2 regions of the Streptosporangium sp. LJ11 genome follow, and region 2 is predicted to be linked to the other one. Evidence: riboswitches for the same ligand, from Rfam matches in the RefSeq annotation. Region 2 holds a riboswitch; the other holds the start of a gene.
The links. Region 2 has a riboswitch for cyclic di-AMP ahead of ACTOQ3_RS18280 (C40 family peptidase). Riboswitches for the same ligand answer to the same signal wherever they lie in the genome.

Region 1 (4,405 bases), on a different contig from region 2:
GAGATGCGCAGGGCCGTCTCGGCCACCAGGGGACCCAGGTCTCGCACCCGCGCGGCGGTGATCCGGGAGGTGAGGCCCGAGATGGAGATCGCCGAGGTGGCGACGTCGTTGTGGTTGAAGATCGGCGCCGCGACGCAGCGCACCTCGGGCTCGTTCTCGCGGTCGTCGACCGAGTAGCCCCGCTGCCGGATCCGGCCCAGCTCGGCGCGCAGGCGCGCGGCGTCGGTGATGGTGTACCGGGTGACGTGCGGCATCCCGGCGGCCACGATCTCCTCGACGGCCTCCTCCGGCTGCCAGGCGAGGATCGCCTTGCCCACGGCGGTGCGGTAGACGGGGTTGCGGCTGCCGATGCGCGAGGCCATGCGCACGTTGGTCTCGTTCTCGACCTTGTCGATGTAGACCACGTCGGGCGGATCGTAGACCACGAGGTGGACGGTCTCCCTGGTCTCCGCCATCAGGCGGTGCGACTCCTCGGCGGCCACCGTCCGCAGGTCGAGGGTGGACAGGTAGGCCTGCCCGAGGTGCAGGGCGCCGCTGCCCAGCCGGTATGCGCCGCTCCTGCGGTCGCGCTCCAGGAGCCTGGCCTCGATGAGCGGGGCGGTCAACCGGAGCACCGTGCTCTTGGACAGGTCGAGCGCCTCGGCGAGCCGGGTGAGCGACAGGCCGTGGCCCGCACCCGCGTGGTCGCGTACGTGCGCGAGGACGGCGAGGGCGCGTCGGAGCGAGGCCGACCGGTTGCGTTCCGGAGCGGGCTCACTCATCGCGGCTTCCCAATGTGATCCGGCAATCGAATACCTGGTCAAGGTAGGCGAGTACCCCGCCCTGCGGCCACTTTGCAGCACAACGTTCTGCACTGCACAACAAACCGCGCCTGGCCGGCCGGACGGACGGTGGAGGACGGGCACCCACCCGGTTCCGTTTCTCCCCACTACCGATAATTTTTGCCTGGACCAGGGCAGAACTGTCCCTCGGGATGGTTGACAGGCCAAAATTGGTCCGTGGTCAGGATCGGATCGGTAGAGATGAGCGATTGTGAGAGTGAGCGACTTCCGCCAGTTCTGGGCCAGCTGTTCGCCGATGGAGCCGACGGAGCCGACGGGAGCGAGGGCGGCGACGGGACCGGCGGGGGCAGGGGCAGGAGGCTCTCGGTGGAGCTGCCGCCGGGGGACGTGGTGTGGCCCGACCCCGGTTACGCCCAGCTCGCCGTCCGTCGCCGTCCGGCGTTCTGGCTCAGCGAGGTGGCGGTCTCCGGCGAGTACTGGGCGCGGCTGAGGGCCCAGCACGAGCGGTCGGGCCTGTGGCCGGTGCTGCTGGAGGACTCCGTCCAGCCCTGGTCGGCCGGCCAGATCGCCCCGGACACGGCCGGTCAGATCGACAACTACCACGCCGCCGCGTTCATGGCCGAGGTGTGGTCCGACTGGATCGCCAAGGCCAACCTCGACCAGCTCGAACTGCTCGAGCCCTTCGGACCCGAGTGCCCCGGCCCGGCCCCCCCGGGCAGGCTCGCCGCAGACCCCGGCGTGGTCGCCGACTGGTACGCCGGGCTGGTGGCCGAGCGCAGGACCCCGCTCGGGCTCGTCGCGGTCGAGCGCGGGGCCGACGCCCTCGCCGTCATGGGCTGGCAGGGCGCCCTCAACCACAACGAGTGGATGGTCCCGCTCGCGGCCGTCGTGCGCAGCTGGGAGGACAGGTTCGGGGTGCGGGTGGTCGGCATGGGTTTCAACACCCTCGACCTCAGCGTCGCCGCGCCCCCGACCACCTCCGAGCACGCCCTGCACGTCGCCGCGGAGCACTGGACGTTCTGTCCCGACAGCATCATCCAGGGGGCGGGGAACCTCATCGACTACGCCGAGCAGATCAAGGGCAGGAACGCCTGGTCGTTCTGGTGGGACTGAGCGGGGCCGGGCGGGACCGGTCGGCCGGGGACGACCCGCGGGGCGGGCTCCCCTTGAGTGAACCTTTACGGAAAGGGATCGGCCGGCCTGGGGAGGGCTCGCGAGGCGGCGTTCCGCCGCGTGGATCTCCGGGCGCGGGGCCCTGGAACGGGGCCCGGGACGGGGTTTCGGGGCTGGACACCGAGATGGGGGAGACATCCGTGCTGGTAGGACGGGTGTTGGCCTGACGGGGCGATCGATGAGGCTTCCTTGAACCTTGTAGGTAGATCTTCTGGGGTTTTCATGGTGTTTGCTTTGCTTTGTCCGGTTTTGGTGGGTAGTGTCCACAGTCATCGGTAGGCGACCTGCCCTTCACAAGAGGGAGCGGCCGGCCGACGTCGAATCCCGAGGGCCCGCAGGGGCCCCGGAGCCGGGGAACCACTTTTCCGGGGTGAATCCGCCGCGACCACGCGGCGGTAGGGCAACTCCACCGCCCGAACCCGTCAGCTAACCCGGTAGACGAGATGGAGAGGAGATCCCCTCATGGATCACCGCGTTACCACGTCGGTGCAGCCCTTGTCCGTGCCGACCACCTGAACTTTTCCCCCCTTCCGCCGACATCCCCCGTTCCCCCCGGACCTTCTCGCCGCGCCTGATCGCGGCACCTTCCAGATCGTGCTCCGCGTAGCGATTGCCTGAGATTCCGGCTACGCCCCCTTTTCCGACGAGCGCGTCCCCGCCAGTGCACCCCTTCGGTGTGTCGCACGTGGCTGCCCCGTTCCCTCGCGAAAGAGCCTTTTCTCCATGCGCCCCTTCCTTGGTTTGCACAAGAACGGCCTGAGCAAGTTCACCTGGCAGAAGAACAAGCCCCGCGGAAGCCGCCTCGCCGCCGCCGCTCTGGTCGGCGCGAGCGTCCTCGCCGCCACCGGTGTCGCGGTGGCGCTGCCCGCATCCACCTGTTTCGCCGCCACCGCCGACCCCGAGGTCGGGGTGGCGAAGGCCAGCGCCGAGTCCGTCCTCCTCCAGGGCGCGACCACGGCCTCCTACTTCTGGGACGACTCCTCCGGCCGGGCCGGTGACACCGGTCTGCCCGCCAGCGGCCGGCCGATGCAGAAGGGCATGATCGCCAGCCCGAGCTGGCCCCTGCTCACCGAGGGTTACCTCATCTACAAGGGCAAGAAGGCCAAGTTCTTCGTCGGCGACCGCGGCCCCGGTTCCCCCTCGAACCAGGGCATCATGATCGACATCGACGCCAAGACCTTCGCCGACCTGACCGGTGGAACGTTCAACGCCAGCACGCTCGGCGTGGACGGCAACGGCGGGATGGGCCACATCGACATCAAGTACGTGGTCACCAAGTGGGGTGACGGTACGGGGATAAAGAACCACCCCGTCGCGTTCTCCACCGGTGCCTGGAGCCGCAGGGACACCAGCCCGGCCAAGCCTCCGACGGTCGTCTTCGCCAAGGCCCAGGAACTGGGGATAGGCGTGCAGACCCAGCCGGTGAGCGCCGCGGTGCGGCCGTGGACCGGCAAGCCCAAGGTCATGGTCGAGTCCGCCTCCTGGCACGCCCCGGCCGGCGTGGCCGTCGCCGGTGCCCGCGCCGCCGAGATCGGCGCGGGGAAGGGCTGAGCCGGAGCCGCCGCCCTCCGGAGTCCTCCGGGAACGCTCCGAAAGGGCTCCGGGAGGGCTCCGGGAGGACTCCGGGAGGACGCTGAGAGGACTCCGGTGCGGTCCGTGCCTCCCGGGGCGCGGACCGCACCGGAGGATCAGACTTCGAGCTTCTCCTCGATGCCGCGCAGGGTGTGCCGCGCGAGCGCGAGGTTGGCCCGGTTCCGGTCGAGAGCCAGGTAGAGGAACAGCCCTTTGCCGCTCCGGCCGGCGATCGGGCGGATCACGTGGTACTGCGTGCCGAGCGTGATGAGGATGTCCTCGATGCCGTCCTTGAGGCCGAGCGACTCCATGGTCCGCATCTTGGCCTTGACGACCTCGGTGTTACCCGCGGCCGCGATCTGGAGGTCGAGGTCCTTGGACCCGCCGAGCGCGCCCAGCGCCATCCCGCTGTTGTAGTCGACGACGACCGCGCCGACGGCACCGTCGATCGCCATCATCTCCTTGAGCGAGATGTCCATGTTGCCCATTGCTGTCTCCGATCACTGGGGTATCGATGTGCGCGAACCGGCGGCGGCCAGTCTGGCCGCCGTCTTGCGGCCCTCCAGCCGGAGCAGCCCGAGGTTGGTCCCCGGGCGCGCCAGGACTGTGAGGACGATCTTGGGTCCGGCGGCGTAGAACGCCGCGTAGCCGTTGGTGCCGGAGATCAACGTCTCCTCGAAGGTGCCCTTGCCGGCCATGCTCGTCATCCGGCGGCTGAGGGCCAGCACCGCGGAGGAGAGCGCCCCGGTCTGCTCGGTGTCCCTCTCCAGGTCGCTCGCTATCGTCAGACCGTCGACGCTGCACGCGATGCTCCCGTTCACGTCGGGTACGCGTTCTCGCAGCGCCGCCATCTCGCGCCGTATCTCCTCACGCAGTTC
Region 2 (4,405 bases):
ACGCCGAGGCGATCGCCAACGCTCCCAGGCTCCGTGTCGTCGCCCGCGCCGGCGTCGGCCTGGACAACGTCGACGTGGAGGCGGCCACCAAGGCCGGAGTCATGGTCGTCAACGCGCCCACCTCCAACATCACCAGCGCCGCCGAGCACACCGTCGCCCTCATTCTCGCCTCCGCCCGCAACGTCGCCCAGGCGCACTCCGCGCTCAAGGGCGGCGAGTGGAAGCGCTCGAAGTACACCGGCGTGGAGCTCGACGAGAAGGTCGTCGCGATCCTCGGCCTCGGCAAGATCGGCCAGCTGGTCGCGCAGCGCCTCCAGCCGTTCGGCGTCGAGCTGATCGCCTACGACCCCTACCTGCAGCCGGCCCGCGCCGCGCAGATGGGCGTCCGGCTGGTCTCGCTGGAGGAGGCGCTGAGTGAGGCCGACTTCATCACCGTGCACCTGCCCAAGTCCAAGGAGACCATCGGTCTCATCGGTGACAGGGAGCTCCACACGGTCAAGCCGAACGTCCGCCTCATCAACGTCGCCCGCGGCGGCATCATCGACGAGAACGCCCTCTACTCCGCGATCAAGGAAGGTCGCGTCGCCGGCGCCGGCATCGACGTGTTCCCGAAGGAGCCGGTCACCGACAGCCCGCTCTTCGAGCTCGACCAGGTCGTCGTCACCCCGCACCTGGGCGCCTCCACCCACGAGGCCCAGGAGAAGGCCGGCACCCAGGTCGCGCGCAGCGTGAAGCTCGCGCTCGCCGGGGAGTTCGTGCCGGACGCGGTCAACGTCCAGGGCGGCGCCGTCGCCGAGGACGTCAAGCCGGGCCTGCCGCTGGCCGAGAAGCTCGGCCGGGTGTTCACCGCCCTCGCGGGCGAGGTCGCCACCAAGCTCGACGTCGAGGTGCGCGGTGAGATCGCCTCCCACGACGTCCGGGTACTGGAGCTGGCCGCGCTCAAGGGCGTCTTCACCGACGTGGTCGAGGACTTGGTCACCTACGTCAACGCCCCCCTGCTGGCCAAGGACCGCGGCGTGTCGGTCGAGCTGATCACCAGCTCCGACAGCCCCGACTGGCGCAACGTCGTGACGGTCCGGGGCGTCCTCGCCGACGGCCGCGCGGTCTCGGTCTCCGGCACCCTGGCCGGGCCGAGGCAGATCACGAAGATCGTCGAGGTCAACGGCTACCAGATGGAGATCGAGCCGACCGACCACCTGTCGTTCTTCACCTACACCGACCGCCCCGGCATCGTCGGCGTGGTCGGCCGCATTCTCGGCGACCACTCGATCAACATCGCCTCGATGCAGGTGGCCCGTGACGCCAAGGGCGGCAAGGCGCTCATCGCGCTCACCGTCGACACCGCCATCCCGGCCGAGGTGATCGACCAGATTGGTTCGGAGATCGGCGCCGACAGCGGCCGCTCGGTCGACCTGGCCGACTAGCCGTACCGCCGACGTGGCCGCCGCCCCGGGGACCGGGGCGGCGGCCACGTCTCGTCTCAGCATGTGAGAAGTGCGTACGCCGGGCGAGACGGTTTTCCCGCGGACGGGTAACCTGGAGTCAAATGCGCCAGGTTCTCGTAATTCCTACCTGCCGCGGCGAGGCCTGACAGGGGCAGGCCGGCGACTCGCCGCGGTGTCGTGGCGCATGCCGGCCCCAAGCCCCCGCCGCCGGTCCGTGATCCGGACCCGCGACATCAGGCCTGGTCGGAGTCCCGACCGGAGTCTCGACCACCTTCCTTGCCGGCATGCGACCGAGACGAGATTCGCCATGTACGACATGTATCCCTGGAACCGTCCCGAGGAGACCGAGGACGAGGCCATCGACGCGCTCCAGACCGCTCTGGACCGCAGGGACAACGGCGGTGCTCCCACCCGCTGAACCCGTTCTCTCCACCGCCGGGGTCTCCACGGCCTCCCAGCGGTGATCCGCCGGCGTGTCTCATCCGTCGGTCACGGCTTCGGTCGCGAGCTCGACCCGCTTGGCCAGCTGAACCCCCTGCGGGTCGGGACGCACCGCGCCGACGAAGGATTCGCGACGCCAGGAGTCGAGTTTCTCCTCCTTGACCACGTCGCCGGTCCGCGGGGCGTGAACCATGTAGCCGGGCTTTGTGATCATGCCGACGTGGCCGAGGCCACTGAAGAAGGCCAGGTCACCGGGCTTGAGATTCTCCCAGGTGATCTTTTTGGAGAAGGCGGCGTACTGGTCGTTGGTGACGCGGGGGAGCTTGATCCCGGCTGCGCCGTAGGCGCGGAGCACCAGGCCGGAGCAGTCGAAGCCGCCGTTGCCGGTGCCGCCCCAGACGTAGGGCGTTCCGCGCTTGGACATGGCCCACTTCACGGCTTTCTGCCAGGCGGGCTTGACGGCCGTGGCCTTCAGCGCGTCCTTCAGCGCGGGGGTGTTGAGCGCGGCGGGCCCGGGGGCGGGGGGCGGTGATGCGGCCAGGGCGGCGGTCGAGGTCGCGCACACCGCGGCGCCGGCGACGATCATGGAGGCGGAGATGGACAGGACACGGGGGAGAACTGTGCCGGACAGGGTGATTCCTTCCATAAGGCCGGCCGGGTGAGCTGTCGGGCTCGGGCGTGGAGGCCGCCCTACGGCGCGAGAACGCGCTGATTCGCCCCAAGGAATCCACCTGATGACGGCCGGGAACGCGCTCCGGGGGAGGAGCGGGGTGCCCGGGGTCCGGTAGATCCCGTAAAGAGTGGTTCCCCGGCTCCGTGCGGGCCCGGTAAGGGGATGGCCCGTACGGATTAGGCATTGACGTGAATGGGAGGACCATAACGAAACCTCTCGAAACGGTCAATACCAAGCAAAGATGGACAAAACGATCAGAGGCCTCGTCGGGCGGATGTGTCCGGAGGATGAGACCGGTGTTCGATCACCGAGACGGACCGGTAAGGTGCCTGCATGGATTCGCGTAACATTCGCCTGGCGGTCATCCCCGGGGACGGAATCGGAGTCGAGGTCGTCACCGAGGGGCTGAAGGTCCTCGAAGCGGTCGGCACGAAGGTGGAGACCACCACCTACGACCTCGGTGCCAAGCGCTACCACGAGACCGGCGAGACCCTGCCCGATCCGGTCCTCGACGAACTGCGCGGATACGACGCGATCCTGCTCGGCGCGGTCGGCGACCCCAGCGTGCCCCCGGGCGTCCTGGAGCGCGACCTGCTGCTCAAGCTCCGCTTCCAGCTCGACCACTACGTGAACCTCCGCCCGGTCAAGCTCTTCCCCGGCGTCGAGACGCCGCTGGGCAAGGCCCGTCCCGAGGACATCGACATGGTCGTCGTCCGCGAGGGCACCGAGGGCCCGTACGCCGGTGCGGGCGGCGTCATGCGCCGGGGCACGCCGCACGAGATCGCCACCCAGGAGTCGCTGAACACCGCCCACGGCGTCGAGCGCGTCGTGCGCTACGCCTTCGACAAGGCGCTGGGCCGCCCCCGCAGGAAGCTGACGCTGGTCCACAAGACCAACGTGCTCACCTACGCCGGCGACCTCTGGGCCCGCACCTTCGACCGTGTCGGCCTGGAGTATCCCGACGTCCAGACCGACTACTGTCACGTCGACGCGGCCTCGATGTTCTTCGTCAGCCAGCCGGAGCGCTTCGACGTGATCGTCACCGACAACCTCTTCGGCGACATCCTCACCGACATCGGCGCGGCGATCGCCGGTGGCATCGGCCTGGCGGCCAGCGGCAACGTCAACCCCGACCGCACCGCGCCGAGCATGTTCGAGCCGGTCCACGGCAGCGCCCCCGACATCGCGGGCCAGGGCAAGGCCGACCCGACCGCCACGATCCTGTCGGTCGCCATGCTCCTCGACCACCTGGGCATGGCCGCCGAGGCCGCCAGGGTCGAGCGGGCCGTCGCCGACGACCTGGCCGAGCGGCCGGCCGGCCGGGCCGGCCGGACCACCCACGAGATCGGCGACGACATCACCGCCCGAGTAGCCGGCTGAGGAAGCCGCCCTCCTCGACCCCGACGCGCCTGGCGGCTCACCCGAGCCGCCAGGTGCGTTTTTGTTTCTCCAGCACTGCCGGTTTTCGGCATAGATGGAGTAGTTTCCCGTTACCCGGTCCGACGCAGAATGGACCCAAGGGTAAGCCAGACACCAAGAGAAGGATCCGTGCGATGACCACCGCTCAGAAGCTCAGCTTCGACGTGCAGCTCTCCGACCACGCTCGCACCGCGGCAGAGCGCGAGCAGGTACTGGCGAGCCCGGGGTTCGGTCAGGTCTTCACCGACCACATGATCTCGATCGACTACACCGAGGGACGGGGCTGGCACGACGCCAGGCTCATGCCGTACGGCCCGCTCACCCTCGACCCCGCGACGTCGGTCTTCCACTACGCGCAGGAGCTTTTCGAGGGGCTCAAGGCCTACCGCCAGGAGAACGGCACGATCGTGACCTTCCGGCCCGAGGC

Region 1: another riboswitch for cyclic di-AMP. It lies ahead of ACTOQ3_RS01155 (hypothetical protein); the one in region 2 lies ahead of ACTOQ3_RS18280 (C40 family peptidase).

What each region holds. Positions count from the first base shown of each region.
Region 1 is NZ_JBPXMB010000001.1:237,279-241,683, reverse strand. Features, by position in the region: gene ACTOQ3_RS01165 (IclR family transcriptional regulator) at 1-761, opposite strand, end outside; gene ACTOQ3_RS01160 (DUF4253 domain-containing protein) at 1,023-1,895, shown strand; cyclic di-AMP (ydaO/yuaA leader) riboswitch at 2,261-2,411, shown strand; gene ACTOQ3_RS01155 (hypothetical protein) at 2,679-3,506, shown strand; gene ACTOQ3_RS01150 (hypothetical protein) at 3,644-4,015, opposite strand; gene ACTOQ3_RS01145 (roadblock/LC7 domain-containing protein) at 4,028-4,405, opposite strand, start outside.
Region 2 is NZ_JBPXMB010000011.1:198,989-203,393, forward strand. Features, by position in the region: gene serA (phosphoglycerate dehydrogenase) at 1-1,424, shown strand, start outside; gene ACTOQ3_RS18280 (C40 family peptidase) at 1,924-2,532, opposite strand; cyclic di-AMP (ydaO/yuaA leader) riboswitch at 2,520-2,752, opposite strand; gene ACTOQ3_RS18285 (3-isopropylmalate dehydrogenase) at 2,893-3,939, shown strand; gene ACTOQ3_RS18290 (branched-chain amino acid aminotransferase) at 4,113-4,405, shown strand, end outside.